DNA from 3 places in the Streptomyces sp. NPDC002564 genome. Region 1 is predicted to be linked to each of the others. Evidence: riboswitches for the same ligand, from Rfam matches in the RefSeq annotation. Region 1 holds a riboswitch; each other region holds the start of a gene.

Evidence for each region. Region 1 has a riboswitch for cobalamin ahead of ACFYXE_RS34260 (ABC transporter substrate-binding protein). Riboswitches for the same ligand answer to the same signal wherever they lie in the genome.
Region 2: linked by a shared signal. The riboswitch ahead of ACFYXE_RS10030 (CoA-acylating methylmalonate-semialdehyde dehydrogenase) and the one ahead of ACFYXE_RS34260 (ABC transporter substrate-binding protein) in region 1 are both predicted to bind cobalamin.
Region 3: linked by a shared signal. The riboswitch ahead of ACFYXE_RS11195 (prenyltransferase/squalene oxidase repeat-containing protein) and the one ahead of ACFYXE_RS34260 (ABC transporter substrate-binding protein) in region 1 are both predicted to bind cobalamin.

Annotation. Positions count from the first base shown of each region.
Region 1 is NZ_JBIARE010000014.1:136,020-140,835, reverse strand. Features, by position in the region: gene ACFYXE_RS34265 (FecCD family ABC transporter permease) at 1-735, opposite strand, end outside; gene ACFYXE_RS34260 (ABC transporter substrate-binding protein) at 846-1,817, opposite strand; cobalamin riboswitch at 1,862-2,025, opposite strand; gene ACFYXE_RS34255 (M67 family metallopeptidase) at 1,989-2,411, opposite strand; gene ACFYXE_RS34250 (amino acid permease) at 2,504-3,997, opposite strand; gene ACFYXE_RS34245 (DUF2017 domain-containing protein) at 4,378-4,816, opposite strand, start outside.
Region 2 is NZ_JBIARE010000002.1:851,275-856,090, forward strand. Features, by position in the region: gene ACFYXE_RS10015 (VOC family protein) at 1-157, opposite strand, end outside; gene ACFYXE_RS10020 (GntR family transcriptional regulator) at 326-1,009, shown strand; gene ACFYXE_RS10025 (SCO0607 family lipoprotein) at 1,091-1,420, shown strand; cobalamin riboswitch at 1,550-1,729, shown strand; gene ACFYXE_RS10030 (CoA-acylating methylmalonate-semialdehyde dehydrogenase) at 1,940-3,439, shown strand; gene ACFYXE_RS10035 (acyl-CoA dehydrogenase family protein) at 3,445-4,599, shown strand; gene ACFYXE_RS10040 (enoyl-CoA hydratase/isomerase family protein) at 4,596-4,816, shown strand, end outside.
Region 3 is NZ_JBIARE010000002.1:1,164,271-1,169,086, reverse strand. Features, by position in the region: gene ACFYXE_RS11195 (prenyltransferase/squalene oxidase repeat-containing protein) at 1-2,201, opposite strand, end outside; cobalamin riboswitch at 2,327-2,459, opposite strand; cobalamin riboswitch at 2,564-2,636, shown strand; gene ACFYXE_RS11190 (prenyltransferase/squalene oxidase repeat-containing protein) at 2,757-4,184, shown strand; gene ACFYXE_RS11185 (GNAT family N-acetyltransferase) at 4,221-4,664, opposite strand; gene ACFYXE_RS11180 (ATP-binding protein) at 4,742-4,816, opposite strand, start outside.

The DNA.
Region 1 (4,816 bases):
GAGCGAGGCGAGGACGAAGACGGCGGCCCGGAAGCGGGCGGTGTCCAGGCCGAGCACGGTGGCGCCCTCCTCGCCGGCGAGGAGCAGGTCCAGGGGGCGGGCCAGGGCGGTCAGGAGCGCGGTGCCCAGGAGCAGGGTGGCGCAGGGCAGGGCGAGCATGTCCCAGCGGGCGCTGCCCAGGCCCCCGAGCGTCCAGTACAGGACCTCCTTGAGGTGGTCCGCGCTGTCGGCGGTGACCAGGATGAGGCTGGTCAGCGCGGTCAGGATGTACGAGACGGCGACGCCCGCGAGGATCAGGCGCCCGGTGGCGAAGCTGCCGCCGCCGCCTCGGGCGAGCGCGTAGACGACGACCAGCGAGACGAGGGCGCCCGCGAAGGAGGCGGCCGGGATCGTGACGGTGGTGGACAGGGCCGCGCCGAGGCCGAAGACGCCGCCGAGCACGATCGCGCAGACCGCGCCGACGGAGGCGCCCGAGGAGACGCCGAGCAGGAACGGGTCGGCGAGGGGGTTGCGGACGAGGGCTTGCAGGACGGTGCCGATGACGGCGAGTCCGGCGCCGACGGTGGCGCCGAGGACGACCCTCGGCAGCCGCACGTCCAGCACGATCGTGCGGAACGGGGAGGGGCCGGCGCGGCCGGTCAGGATCTCGACGACGTCCCCGGGCGGGATGCGGACGGAGCCGAGGGCGAGCCCGGCGAGGATCGCTGCCGCGAGGGCGGCCGTGAGGACCGCCAGGACGGTGAGCCGGCGTCCGCGGGTGCCCGGTCGTCGGTCCTCCTGCGGGCTCGTCCCCGGTCGTCGGTCCTCCTGCGGGCTCGTCCCCGGTCGCCGGACGGGCGTCGTCCTCACAGCTGGGCCGCCAGCTTCCGCACCGCCTCGGGTGCTCGTACGCCGGTGACCACGTCCGAGAGGCGCAATACCGCGAAGCTCTTGTTCTTGACGGCGGGGACGTCCTGGAGGACCGGGTCCTGCAGGAGGCGCTTCTTCTTCTGTTCGACCGTGGTGGCGCCGTAGTCGAGGATCAGGATGGTCTCGGGCCTGCGCTCGACGACCTTCTCCCAGGACGCGTCGCTGAAGGACTTGTCGACGTCGCCGAAGACGTTGCGGCCGCCCGCCCGCTCGATGATGTCGTTGCCGATGCCGCGGCCGCCGGCGGTGAACGCGGTCTTGTCGCCGCTGTCGTAGACGAAGACGGCGCGGGGCTTCTTGTCCTTGGCCCGCGCGGCGGTGGCGGCCAGTTCGCGCTGGGCGCCCTTGACCCAGCGGTCGGCGCGGTCGCGCACCCCGAAGGTGGAGCCGACCTCGCGGACCTCGCGGTAGACGTCGTCCATGGAGACCGGGCGCTTGGCGCAGCCCTCGACGTTGAGGCGGCTGTGGATGCCGGACTTGGCGAGCGCGGCGCGGCTGCGGCCGTCGCCGGCGAGGAAGGCGCTGGCGTAGCCGCCGTAGACGTAGTCGGGGTCGACGGAGAGCAGCTTCTCGTAGGAGGGGTACTCCTTGGCGATCACCGGGAGGGACTTGTAGGCCTTCTCGTACCGCGGCAGGACCTGGTCGTCGAGGTAGGCGGTCCCGGCGATGCGGTCCTTGAGGCCGAGTTCGAGCAGCACTTCGGTGGCGTGCTGGTTCATGGGCACGGCGCGCTTCGGGGGTGCCTCGTACGTCGTCTTCACGCCGCAGTTGGTGACGGTGTACGGGAATCCGGCGGCCCGGGCGGCGGGCCCGGTGCCGGCCTCGCCGTCGGACGAGGAGCACGCGGCGAGCGGGACGAGCAGGGCGGCCGCGGCGAGCGCGCGTATGCCGGTGGGACGGCGGGACATGGCTGAGCTGCCTCCTCCAGGGGATTTCCGCGTCCCCTGCGTTGCGTGGAGATAAGGCGGCAGGTCAGTTCCTGACTCCCCCGCCCCGGTGGAGGGGTGGGGTCACAGTGGCGGGACCGTGCCGGGTTCGCACCGGCTTCCTGGCTCCTGCCGCCTCGAAGGTGGTCGGGCTCAGTATGCCTGGACGACCTGCACCTCTTCCTCGGTGACCTCGCCGTCCACGATCCGGTAGGAGCGGAACTGGAAGGGGCCCGCGTCGTCGGTGTCCGCGGTGGAGACCAGGACGTAGTGCGCGCCGGGCTCGTTGGCGTAGGTGATGTCGGTGCGCGAGGGGTAGGCCTCGGTCGCCGTGTGCGAGTGGTAGACGATCACCGGCTCCTCGTCGCGGTCGTCCATCTCGCGGTACAGCTTGAGCAGGTCACCCGAGTCGAACTCGTAGAACGTGGGCGAGCGCGCGGCGTTCAGCATGGGGATGAACCGCTCGGGGCGGCCGGTGCCCTCGGGGCCCGCGACCACGCCACAGGCCTCGTCGGGGTGGTCCTGGCGCGCGTGCGCGACGATCTGGTCGTGGAGGGCCTGGGTGATGGTCAGCATGGCAGTCAGGATAAGCAGAGGGGCCCGCGCGTACCGAAGTGTGGTACGCGCGGGCCCGCATGCCGGACGGTGCGCTCCGGGGAGCGCCGGTGTCAGTGCCGGTCGGCCTGGTCGGCCCGGTCGGCCCGGTCAGCCGTCACCTTGCGCTTGCTGAAGGCCGCGGCCTGCGGGTTGCGGCTCTTGAGGACCAGGTAGGAGACGGTGAGGATCGCCGCCCAGACCGGGGCCGCGTACAGCGAGATCCGCGCGTCCTTGTCGACGCCCATCATCACGATGACCATGCCGATGAAGAGCAGGGCGAACCAGCTGGTGTACGGGGCTCCGGGCGCCCGGAAGGTGGACTGCGGCAGCTCGCCGCGGTCGGCCTTGCGGCGGTAGCGGATCTGGCAGCACAGGATCATGATCCAGGCCCACATGCCGGAGATGGTCGCGAAGGAGACGACGTAGTTGAACGCCTCGCCCGGCCACTGGTAGTTGATCCAGACGCCGACCAGCATGAACGCGGCGGAGACCGTGGTGCCGATCAGCGGCAGGCCGTTCTTCGTGAGCTTGGTGAAGAACTTCGGGCCCTGGCCGTTGAGCGCCAGGTCGCGCAGCATGCGGCCGGTGGAGTACATGCCGGAGTTGCAGGAGGAGAGCGCGGCGGTGAGGACCACGAAGTTCACGATGGCGGCGCCGACGCCGAGCCCCATCTCCTCGAAGGCCTTCACGAACGGCGAGACGCCGGGCTTGAAGGAGGTCCACGGCACGACCGACAGGATCATGATCAGCGCGCCGACGTAGAAGACGGCGATGCGCCACGGCACGGTGTTGATGGCCTTGGGCAGGACGGTCTTCGGGTCCTTGGACTCGCCCGCGGTGACGCCGACGAGCTCGACGGCGAGGAAGGCGAACATCACGATCTGCAGGGTCATCAGCGTGGAGCCGATGCCGTTGGGGAAGAAGCCGCCGTCGTTCCACAGGTGGGTCACCGAGGCGGTGTCACCGGCGTCGGAGAAGCCGATGGTGAGGATGCCGACGCAGATCAGGATCATGCCGATGATCGCGGTGACCTTGACCATCGAGAACCAGAACTCCAGCTCGCCGAAGAGCTTCACGGAGATGAGGTTCGCGCCGTACAGGATGACCGTGAAGACCAGCGCGTAGGCCCATTGCGGGAAGGAGTCGTGGGTCCAGTACTGCATGTACTGGGCGGCCGCGGTCACTTCGGTGATGCCGGTGACGACCCAGAAGAGCCAGTACGTCCAGCCGGTCACGAATCCGAAGAACGGGCCCATGAACTCGCGTGCGTACTCCGAGAAGGAGCCGGACACGGGCCGGTACATGAGGAGCTCGCCGAGCGCCCGCATGATGAAGAAGATGACGAGGCCCGCGATGGCGTACGCCAGGATGAGGCTGGGTCCGGCCTTGTGGATGGCCTTGCCCGCGCCGAGGAACAGGCCGGTGCCGATGGCACCGCCGATCGCGATCATCTGGATCTGCCGGGCCCCGAGCCCGCGCTGATAGCCCTCGCCCTCGCCGGACGAGCCCTGCACGACCCCATTGCCGTGCTCGTCGTGGTGCTCTTCGACCTGCACTGAGGTCATGGTGACGCCTTTCTCCATGCTGATCCGCGCCCGCACATCTGCGTTGTGGCTGCGGATCAGGTCCTGATCCCCCCGGATATGGATGGAGTGCTACCGGCGGTCTGCCGGCTGAAGCGCCCTCGGCGACATGGGTGGCGTCACCGAGCGGTCGTGAAGATTTATCACGGTGGCAATAGTGAGGGAACAAGCCATCTGTGGCGCAGCCCACAGGGAGAAGCGGACAAAATGCCCTTGACGCCATAAAGCCGGGCAATGAAGTGACTCGATCGTTATCCGGATTTGAGCATCCGCTGAGCGAACAGGCTCTCCGGGGGCCGGAAATTGTCCGATACAACAATATTCGGTGCCCCCTGCACCGAATTTCGCGGCGCCGCGGCGGCTCAGCCCAGCAACGTCCCGACCAGCGTCTCCTGCAGTCCGCCGAGCCAGAGGTAGGCCATCACCATCGGCTTGCGGGGGTCGGAGTCGGGCAGCCGGTAGAGCAGATCGGCGTCGTCCTCGTCGGCGACCTCCAGGCGGGTGCCGATCGCGAGCCGCAGGTCGTTGAGCGCCCCGAGCCAGTGCCGGGACTCCTCGACCGACAGTTTCAGGACAGCCCCGCCCTCGCCCGCCGACGTCATCGCGTCCAGCGAGCGGATCACGACCAGGGCGTCGTCACGCTTCTTGGCCCGCAGGTCGTTCTCCGTGAACCGGCGGAACTCGGCCGAATACGCCCGCGCCTCCTCCGCGTCGCCCGCGCCGTCCGCGCCGCCCTCGGCGCCCTCGGCGCCGGGCCCGCCGTAGGCGTCGGGCAGCAGGCGCCGCATCACCGGGTCGGCG
Region 2 (4,816 bases), on a different contig from region 1:
CGAACTGGTGGCCGTGCAGGTCCCAGTCCACCCAGGTCTCCGCACTGCGGCCCTGCTCCAGGCCGAGCACCTCGCCGTAGAAGAGGCGCGCGGCGGCCAGGTCGTCGACCGGCACGGCCAGGTGGAACCGGGGGATTGCGGACTCCGTATCGCTCATGGTCGGCACTGCCCTTCCGTGCGGGGCGGCCGGGGAGCCGCCCGGTGCGAATGGCCCGACTGCCGGTGTGCCCGCAGTCGGTGACCCCATGAAGACATCCGGTGTCTCCATGCGGATATTAGGAGATAGGTCGCATGTTAACATTGTCGGCCCCGGGAGGAGCACGACATGAACGAGCTGGGGCAGGTGGCGCCCGCGCGGCGCCGGGGGCTTGCCGACGAGGTGGCGGACCGGATCCGGGAGGCCATCTTCAGCGGGGCCTACGCCCCGGGCGCGCAACTGCGCGAGGTGGAACTGTCGGTGGCGATGGACGTGAGCCGCGGCCCCGTGCGGGAGGCGCTGCGGCTCCTCGAGCGGGAGGGCCTCGTCCACTGCGCGTGGCATCGCGGCACGACGGTGACCGCGCTGACCCCCGATGACGTCGCCGAACTCGACAGTCTGCGCGGCGCGTTGGAGGACCTGGCCGTGGAGCGGATCGTCGCGCGCGCCTCGCAGGAGGACCTCGCCCGGCTGGACCGGAGCGCCGAGTTGATGGAACGGGCCGCCGACGCGCACGACTTGGTCCGGCGCGACATCGAGTTCCACGATGCCGTCTTCGCCGCCGGCGGGCACCGGCGCCTGGTCGAGGCGTGGGAGGGCATCCGCTGTCAGGTCCACCTGTTCCTGCTGACCCGGATCGGGCACAGTTCCCAGGGGTACCTCGACCGCGTGCCGCGTGAACATCGTGACCTCGTCGCCGCCCTGCGCACCCGCGATGCCGACATCGCGCGCGAGCGCTTCGCCGCGCACCGCCGACGCGCCGTCGACGTGGTCCTGGACGGCGAATCGGGTACCTCGACCACGGTCGGCTGAGTATCCGTACTCATGATCGTTCCTCGCGGGTCGCGGAGGCTGGTCCCCTCAGCCGACGAGAGGGAGCCAACCGTGCGCAGCATCATCCGAGTCAGCCCGGCAGGACGAGCCACCGGGAACCGTCGTGCGCGGTCCGTGGTGGGCCTCGCGCTCGCGGGCGTGAGCGCCGCCGCCGTGCTGACCGGGTGCTCCATGCAGGACGCGGTCTGCGGGGGCGAGGAGTACCCGATCCTGCTGGTGGGGAGCAGCGGTTCCGCCTGCCACCCCAAGGGCGAGGAGCCGCCGAAGGGGTACGCCCGTTACCCGGAGGGCAAGGTCCCCGAGCACGTCGGGGACAAGTGGGACACGTACTGGAACGACCACACGCTCGACAAGAACGGCAAGATCATCAAGCTGAAGGACGGTCAGTGAGGGGCTAGGCACCTCGCGGCGGCCCGCTCCGCGCCACCCTGTGTGTCCCCGTCCGGCCCGGGCGTCACCGGGCCGCAAGTGGGTGGCGTGAAAGACGGGGGTGGACTTACTAGGACGTCCAACTATATGTTCGTGACCAGAGCCCGCGGTGCAGGGAAGCCGGTGTGAATCCGGCGCGGTCCCGCCACTGTGACCGGGGAGTGCGTTCTCGCGAGTGATACGCCACTGACGGACAAGTCCCGTCGGGAAGGCGGGAGAACGCGCGCTGATCCGGGAGTCAGGATACCGGCCGCGGGGTGTTCCGTGTTGTCCACGAGGATGGAGCAGACACGCATGGCACCGGTCCGTACCCACGACCCAGGTGATCCGGCGAAGCGAGCGACGGCCCGCGCCGACGCCCGACTCCACGACGGCTCTTAGGCCTTCGCGTCCCACGACAGACCCGCCCGCGCCCCTCACCCGGTGGCGTCGTCGGCCTGCCGTGCCATCCCCGGACTCACCTGACGAGAGCAGGCTCTCATGGTCCGTGAACTGACACACTTCATCGGCGGCAAGCACGTGAGCGGCGCCTCCGGGCTCTTCGCCGACGTGTACGACCCCAACTCCGGCTCCGTGCAGGCACAGGTGCCGCTCGCCGGGCGGGCGGAGACGGAGGCGGCGATCGCCGACGCCGAGTCCGCCCAGCGCGCCTGGGGCGAGTGGAACCCGCAGCGCCGCGCCCGCGTGCTGCTGCGCTTCCTCCAACTCGTCGAGGGCGAGCGGGACGAGCTGGCCCGGCTGCTCTCCTGCGAACACGGCAAGACCGTCGCCGACGCCCACGGCGACCTGCAACGCGGCCTGGAGGTCGTGGAGTTCGCCGCCGGTATCCCGCACCTGCTCAAGGGCGAGTTCACCGACAACGCGGGCACCGGCATCGATGTGCACTCCCTGCGCGTGCCGCTCGGCGTCACCGCGGGCATCACCCCCTTCAACTTCCCCGCGATGATCCCGCTGTGGAAGGCGGCGCCCGCACTGGCCTGCGGAAACGCCTTCGTCCTCAAGCCGTCCGAGCGCGCCCCCTCGGTGCCGCTCCGGCTCGCCGAGCTGTTCGTCGAGGCGGGCCTGCCGCCCGGCGTGCTCAATGTCGTCAACGGCGGCAAGGAGAGCGTCGACACGCTCCTGGAGGACCCGCGCGTACAGGCGCTCGGCTTCGTCGGCTCCACGCCGATCGCCGCGCACATCTACGCCACCGCCGCGGCGCACGGCAAACGCGCCCAGTGCTTCGGCGGCGCCAAGAACCACATGATCGTGATGCCCGACGCCGACCTCGACCAGGCCGTGGACGCCCTGATCGGCGCCGGATACGGCTCGGCGGGCGAGCGCTGCATGGCCATCTCCGTCGCCGTCCCCGTCGGCGAGGAGACCGCCGACGCCCTCGTCGCCCGCCTCAAGGAGCGCGTCGCCGAGCTGCGCATCGGCCGCTCCGACGACCCGGCGGCGGACTTCGGCCCGCTGGTGAGCCGCGAGGCCCTCGACCGGGTCCGCCGCTACGTGGACATCGGCGTCAACGAAGGTGCCGAACTCGTCGTCGACGGGCGTGACTTCACCCTGCCCGGCCACGAGAACGGCTTCTTCGCCGGAGCGACCCTCTTCGACCGCGTCTCGCCGCGCATGCGGATCTACCGCGAGGAGATCTTCGGCCCGGTCCTGTGCGTGGCCCGCGCGGCGGACTACGAGGCCGCCCTGCGGCTGCCCACCGAGCACCCCTACGGCAACGGCGTCGCGATCTTCACCAGGGACGGCGACACCGCCCGCGACTTCACCCGCCGCGTCGGCGCCGGCATGGTCGGCGTGAACGTGCCGATCCCGGTACCCGTCGCCTACCACACCTTCGGCGGCTGGAAGCGGTCCGGGTTCGGCGACCTCAACCAGCACGGCCCCGACGCCGTCCGCTTCTACACCCGCACCAAGACCGTCACCTCGCGCTGGCCCTCCGGGACCAGGGAAGGCGCGAACTTCACCATCCCGACGATGGGATGAGCGCGATGACACCGACCGCCACCACCCTCACCAAGGACCAGCTCGCGCTCACCGAGGTCACCCTCGACTTCGCCGACGAACACCTCGCGCCGCACGCCGTCGCCTGGGACCGGGACAAGCACTTCCCCGTCGACGTGCTGCGCAAGGCCGCCGAACTGGGCCTCGGCGGCGTCTACGTACGGGAGGAGCACGGCGGTTCGGGGCTCGGCCGCGCCGACGGCACCCTCGTCTTCGAGGCCCTGGCCACCGGCTGCCCCTCCATCGCCGGCTACCTCTCCATCCACAACATGGTCGCCTGGATGATCGACCGGTACGGCGACGCGGCACAGCGCGCCCGCTGGCTGCCGGGACTGTGCAGCGCCGCCGCCCTCGGCAGCTACTGCCTCACCGAGCCCGGCGCCGGATCGGACGCCGCGGCCCTGCGCACCCGCGCCGAACGCGACGGCGACAGCTATGTGCTGACCGGCGTCAAACAGTTCATCTCGGGCGCGGGCGCCTCGCAGGTGTACGTCGTCATGGCCCGCACCGGAGAGGACGGCCCCGGCGGCATCTCGGCGTTCGTCGTCGAACGGGACGACGAAGGCCTCTCCTTCGGCGCCGACGAACGCAAGATGGGCTGGAACGCCCAGCCCACCCGTCAGGTCGTCCTCGACGGCGTGCGGATCCCCGCCGACCGCAGGCTCGGCGCCGAGGGCGACGGGTTCCGCATCGCCATGAACGGCCTCAACGGCGGCCGGCTCGGCATCGCGGCCTGCTCGCTGGGCGGCGCCCAGAGCGCCCTGCACCGCAGCGTGGCCCACCTCGCGGACCGCGAGGCGTTCGGCGCGCCCCTCCTCGACGCCCAGGCGCTGCGGTTCCGGCTCGCCGACATGGCCACCGAACTGTCCGCCGCCCGCGCGCTCGTGCGCCAGGCGGCCGAGGTCCTCGACCGGGGCGACCCGGGGGCCCCGGAACTGTGCGCCATGGCCAAGCGCTTCGCCACCGACACCGGCTACTCCGTGGCCGACCGCGCCCTGCAACTCCACGGCGGATACGGCTACTTGAGCGAGTACGGCATCGAGAAGATCGTCCGCGACCTGCGGGTCCACCAGATCCTGGAAGGAACCAACGAGATCATGCGCCTGATCGTGGCCCGCGGTCTGACCGAGGCCGTCCGATGACGGCGCCCGACGACACCGTGCTGCTGCGGGTCGAGGGCCGCGCCGCCCACCTGGTCCTCAACCGGCCCAGGGCCCTCAACGCCCTCACCCACGCCATGGTGCGCCGCATCGACGAGGCGCTGACCGCCTGGGAGCGGGACCCCGCCGTCGAGACCGTCGTGCTCACCGGCGCGGGGGAGCGCGGCCTGTGCGCGGGCGGCGACATCCGCTCCATCCA
Region 3 (4,816 bases), on a different contig from region 1:
GCCCGGTCGGCGGTGTCGCCGCCCGCCAGGTCGAGGGCCATCGCGGCGATCGCGGTGGAGTCCACGTCGGAGTCGCCGGTCGGCGGGACGAGGCTCGGCCAGGCGCCGTCGGCGTGCTGCAGGCTCTCCAGGTACGCGATCGGGTCCCGTGCGTTCCGCTCGTCCCCGGCGCGCAGCTGGGCCATGATCGCGAGGGCCTGGGAGAAGACCGAGGGAGCGTAGGTGTAGGCACCCTTGGCCGCGCAGGACCGGTCCGGCGCCTCGCTCTTCCTGGCGCATACGGCCTTGTCGAGCGCGGCGATCAGGTCGTGTCCCGCAAAGTTGCGGGGGTCCCGGCCGACCGACTCGGCGAGCAGCGCGGTCTTGCCGATCGAGCCTCCGGCGGCGTACTTGGTGCCGATGCCCGTCCAGTCGTCGACCGTGCGGCCTTCCCCGTCCTTGCTTCGCTTGTCGAGGAAGTCGACGACGCCGCGCAGCTTGCCGTTGTTCAGGCCGGTGGCCGCGAGGGCGTAGGCGCCGTCGATGGTCAGGCCGAAGTCGGCGCGCGAGGAGCCCGGACCGGCCGGGTAGTACCGGCTCTGCTTGAGCCGCGCCGCGCCCGTGAGGTAGGCGACGCCCTTCTTGAGGTCGGGCCCCCCGTCCCGCGCCGGGGGCCGCGGTCCGGTGGTGGGCGGGTCGGTGGGCTCGGTCTTCTTCGTGGTGAGCCGCACGAGGTCGGTGCGGGCGCCGGTCAGGACGGCCGTCGGCGTCGTGTAGACGGTGGGCTCCGCGGCGTCCTGCTCGAACCCGAAGCCGCCGCCGGGCAGTTGCTCCCTGGACAGCCAGCCCTCGGCGGCGTCGGCACGCCGGGTCTCGCCCAGGGCGCGCAGGGCCTGGGCCGCGTAGGCGGTCGCCGTCACGTCGCCGGCGGACGAGCCGGTGTAGGCGGTGAACGCGCCGTCGTCGCGCTGGACCTTCGCGAGGTAGTCGCGCGCCTTGCCGACCTGCGTGGTGTGGCCGCCCGCCTTCTTCAGGACCAGGGCGACCAGGCCGGTCGTCGCGGGGTCGCCGTCGCAGTTCTCGCCGGTCCTGATGAGCACGCCGGTGACGCCGCCGTCCCTGCACTGGACTTGGGTCAGCCGGTCCACGGTCGCCGTCGGCGGCTTCTCCCCGGCCCGCAGCAGGGCGAGGACGGCGAGCGCCTGGCCCTCGACGTAGGTGGCGTTGCGGAAGTCGCCCTTCGCGGTGCAGCCGGGGGTGGGCTGTCCGGCGTCGGGGCCCGCGGCGCACACGTTGCCGGTGAGGTCGGCGATCAGGTCACGGCCGCCGAGGTGACGGGCGTCCTTCCCGGTGATCTCGGCGAGCAGCGCGAGGCGGGCCACGGCGGCGGCGTCCGGGGCCTCGCCGGTGCCGTTCGGCGCCACGAAGGCGTCGGCGTGCCGGGTCAGGAACGCGGTGACCTTGTCGAGGTCGGTGCTGCTGCCGCCCGCCGCGGCCAGGGCGTAGGCGGTCTGGACGGTGAGCGGGTAGTCGGTGGCGGAGCCGTCGACGACGATGCGTTCCCCGTCGGTCAGTTGGCCCCTGAGCCAGGCCCCGGCCGCCCGTACGTCGATGTCGCCGGGCGGGCCGGTGGGTTCGCCGCCCGGGTCGGGTCCCCCGCCGCCGCCGGGCCGGACGTCGTCGGGGGTGAAGGCGGGTCTGCCGGTCGTGCCGCCGACGTCGGTGCCGCCGTACACCCAGGCGTCGACGTCGCCGTCCTTGAGCTTGCGGTCCATGGCGCCGTACTGGCTGTAGGTCCATTCGTCCTGGCCGCGCGAGGCGGTCCAGTACGACCAGTAGGCCGTGGCGGGCGGGGTCAGGACGCAGGGCTCCTTGGCCGGGGTGGGGTATTTCGTCCCCGCGTGGAAGGAGCCGTGGCCGATGCGGCAGATGAAGGCGGGGCCGTCGTGCTGGGTGCCCTCGGTGCCGAAGCCGCCCTCGCGCAGGAGCTGGTAGCCGGTGCCGGGGCTGGTGTCGCAGCCCCGCTCGACCGTGCCGCCGAACGGGCCGAAGTCGACGGCGACGACGGCTCCGCGGGTGGCCGTGCAGGCGCCGACGGGGTCGGCCGTGGCCGGGGTGGCGCCGGCGAAGGTGAGGCAGGCGGCGACGGTGACGAGCAGCGCGGACAGCCCGGCTCCGTACACGCCGGGTCGTCTTCGTGTGCGTGCGTCCTTGCGCCCCATGGTCCTCACCACGGCCCCCTCGCTGTGTGGCCGGAGCGGGAGACGGGACGCGGCTTGACCCCGTGCGTCGGCCGGGGGCCTGACACGGGGGCGGGTCGCACCACGCCGTAGTCCGCGACGGCGTCTGTTGCTGTGGAACACGCTCCAGGCATTCCGGCTCGCCCGGCTCGTGCCGGGCCTACGGTTGCGGGTCAGCGCCGGATTTCGACCGGCTTCCCCTGGAACTGCTTGCGTATCAGGGCGGATTGGAACACGGGTGCGCGGCGAGCGTCAAGGCGGTGCGGGGCGGGCCTCAGGTGCCCCTCGAGGCGGGCTGTGGCGGGGCCGGGCGGGCGTCGGGTACTGTCCCGCCCTGCCGAGTGGGGGAATTCCGGTGGGAGTCCGGAGCTGACGCGCAGCGGTGTGGGACGCAGGCCGTCCCGAGCCCGAATGCCCAGGCGGCACAGGCTAGTTGGAAGTCGGTCCACGCGTCCCGGACGGCGGCCACACCCGCCGCGTGCACCCCTTTGGGGCACCGCCCGGGCCGGTCGGCGTCCCTCATTCCTGGAGCACGCCATGCCCCGCCACACCTCCGCACGCCTCACCTCCCCGCGCCGTGCCGCCCTCGCCGCGGCGGCCGCGCTCGGCGCCTTCACCCTGACCACGGTGCCGGCGGCCGCGACCGCCACTCCGGCGCAGCTGGCCACGTCGAAGACGAACGGCGTCGCCTATCTCAAGTCCCTGCAGGCCGCCGACGGTTCGTACGCCGGGTCGGGACTGTCCAACGAGTGGGCGTTCAGCGCGCTCGCCGCCGCGGGCACCGCCGCGGTCGATGTGACACCCGGCGGCGACGCGAGCAAGAACGCGAGATCCGTGTACCGGACCCTGCTGGCCGGCAGCGGCTGGCCCTCGTCGTCCCCCGTCGTCACCGACTACGAGCGGGCGGCCCTCAACGCCTACGCCGCCGGCATCGATCCCGCACGCGTCTCGGCCTCCCGCAACCTCGTCGCCGACATCTACCGGCACTGGCAGACGGCCGAGCCCGGCTACTTCGGCCCTTCGGCCAACTTCAACGGCACCGTCTTCGCCGCCCTCGCCCTGAACGGGGCCAGGACGACGGCCGGCCAGACCCGCGTCCCGCAGGCACTGCGCGACAAGATGATCACCCGTATCCGCGCCAACCAGCACAACGACGGCGGCTGGAACTTCGGGAAGGCCGAGGGCGACCCCGGCCAGCTCGGCGCGGCGAGCGACATCGACATGACCGGGGCCGCGATGGCGGCCCTGTGCGTGTCCGGCGTGCCGAACACGGACGCCGACGTCGTGCGGGCGAAGGGCTTCCTCAAGGGCAAGCTGATCGCGACCTCCGGCGCGTTCAACGCCATGTTCGGCGTGAACACCGACTCCAACGGCTGGGCGGTATCCGGCCTCAACGCGTGCGGCATCAACCCGCAGACCGGCGACTTCCTCACCTCCCGGGGCAAGACGCCGGTGGACTTCCTCATCAGCCAGCAGTTCAACCCCGGCGGCGGCTTCAAGTACCTGCCGAGCGACACCGCGCCGCAGGCCTACGCGTCGATCGACGGCCTGCGGGCCGTGGCCGGGGGCGGCTTCACCGCCGCCCCGCCGACTCCCGTCACCTCCGGCGCGCCCCGGTGGGTGGGCGAGAGCGCCCTGACCGCGGGGACGGCCACGACACTGGCCGTGACCGTGGACGACGGCACGGGCGACCTGAAGGTGTGCTCCGTCTCCCTCACCCCGACGGGCGGCACGACGACCCTCGGCGCCGTCCTGGACGCGGCGCCGGCGTCCGCCACGCCCACGGGCTGTGTCGGCGCGGTCACCCCGTCCTCCGGGAGCGGCACCATCACCTCGCTCAACGGCACGGCCAACAGCGGCACGAACACCTGGAAGGTCAGCGTCGACGGCTCGTCGTTCGCCGCCGCCTCCCGCGGAAAGGTGATCTCCGTCGGCGACACGATCGCGCTGCGCCGGGGCGCCTGACCCGGCGGCTTTCGGGCTCGCCGCCCGGCGCCGGGATCAGGCGGCGCCGGGCCGCCCGCCCATCAGGCGGTACATGCCGATCGAGTCGTGCGTGGCGGTGTCGGCGAAGCCGAACTTCTCGTAGAGGAAGCGCGCGGGGCCGTCCGCGATCAGTGAGACGTAGGCGGTCGCGGGCGCCCTGCGCTCCAGTTCCTCGGTGAGCGCGGCCATGATGCGCTTGCCGAGGCCGCGGCCCTGGTGTGCGGGGTCGACGCAGATGTCGACGATCTGGAACGCCGTGCCCCCGTCGCCGATCACCCGCCCCATGCCGATGGGCTCGCCCTCGTGGGTGAGGACGACTCCGTGCCACGTGCGGGGCAGCGCCAGCTCGACCGCCTCGCGGGCCTTGTCGGAGAGCCCGGCCCGGGTGCGCAGCCGCCGGAAGTCCTCGACCGTGGGTACACCGTCACGCAGCTCGTAAGGGTCCCTCTGCTCACTCATGCATTACATCGTACCCGTCCGGCCTACGTCGGCCCCTCGGGCGGGCGCTCGGGCGAGGGCCAGGCGGACACCCTCCGTCAGGCGCGGCGGATGCCCTCCGGCGGCTCGGGCGCCAGGGTGAAGGTGATGCGGGTGCCGTCCCGGTGGTCGGG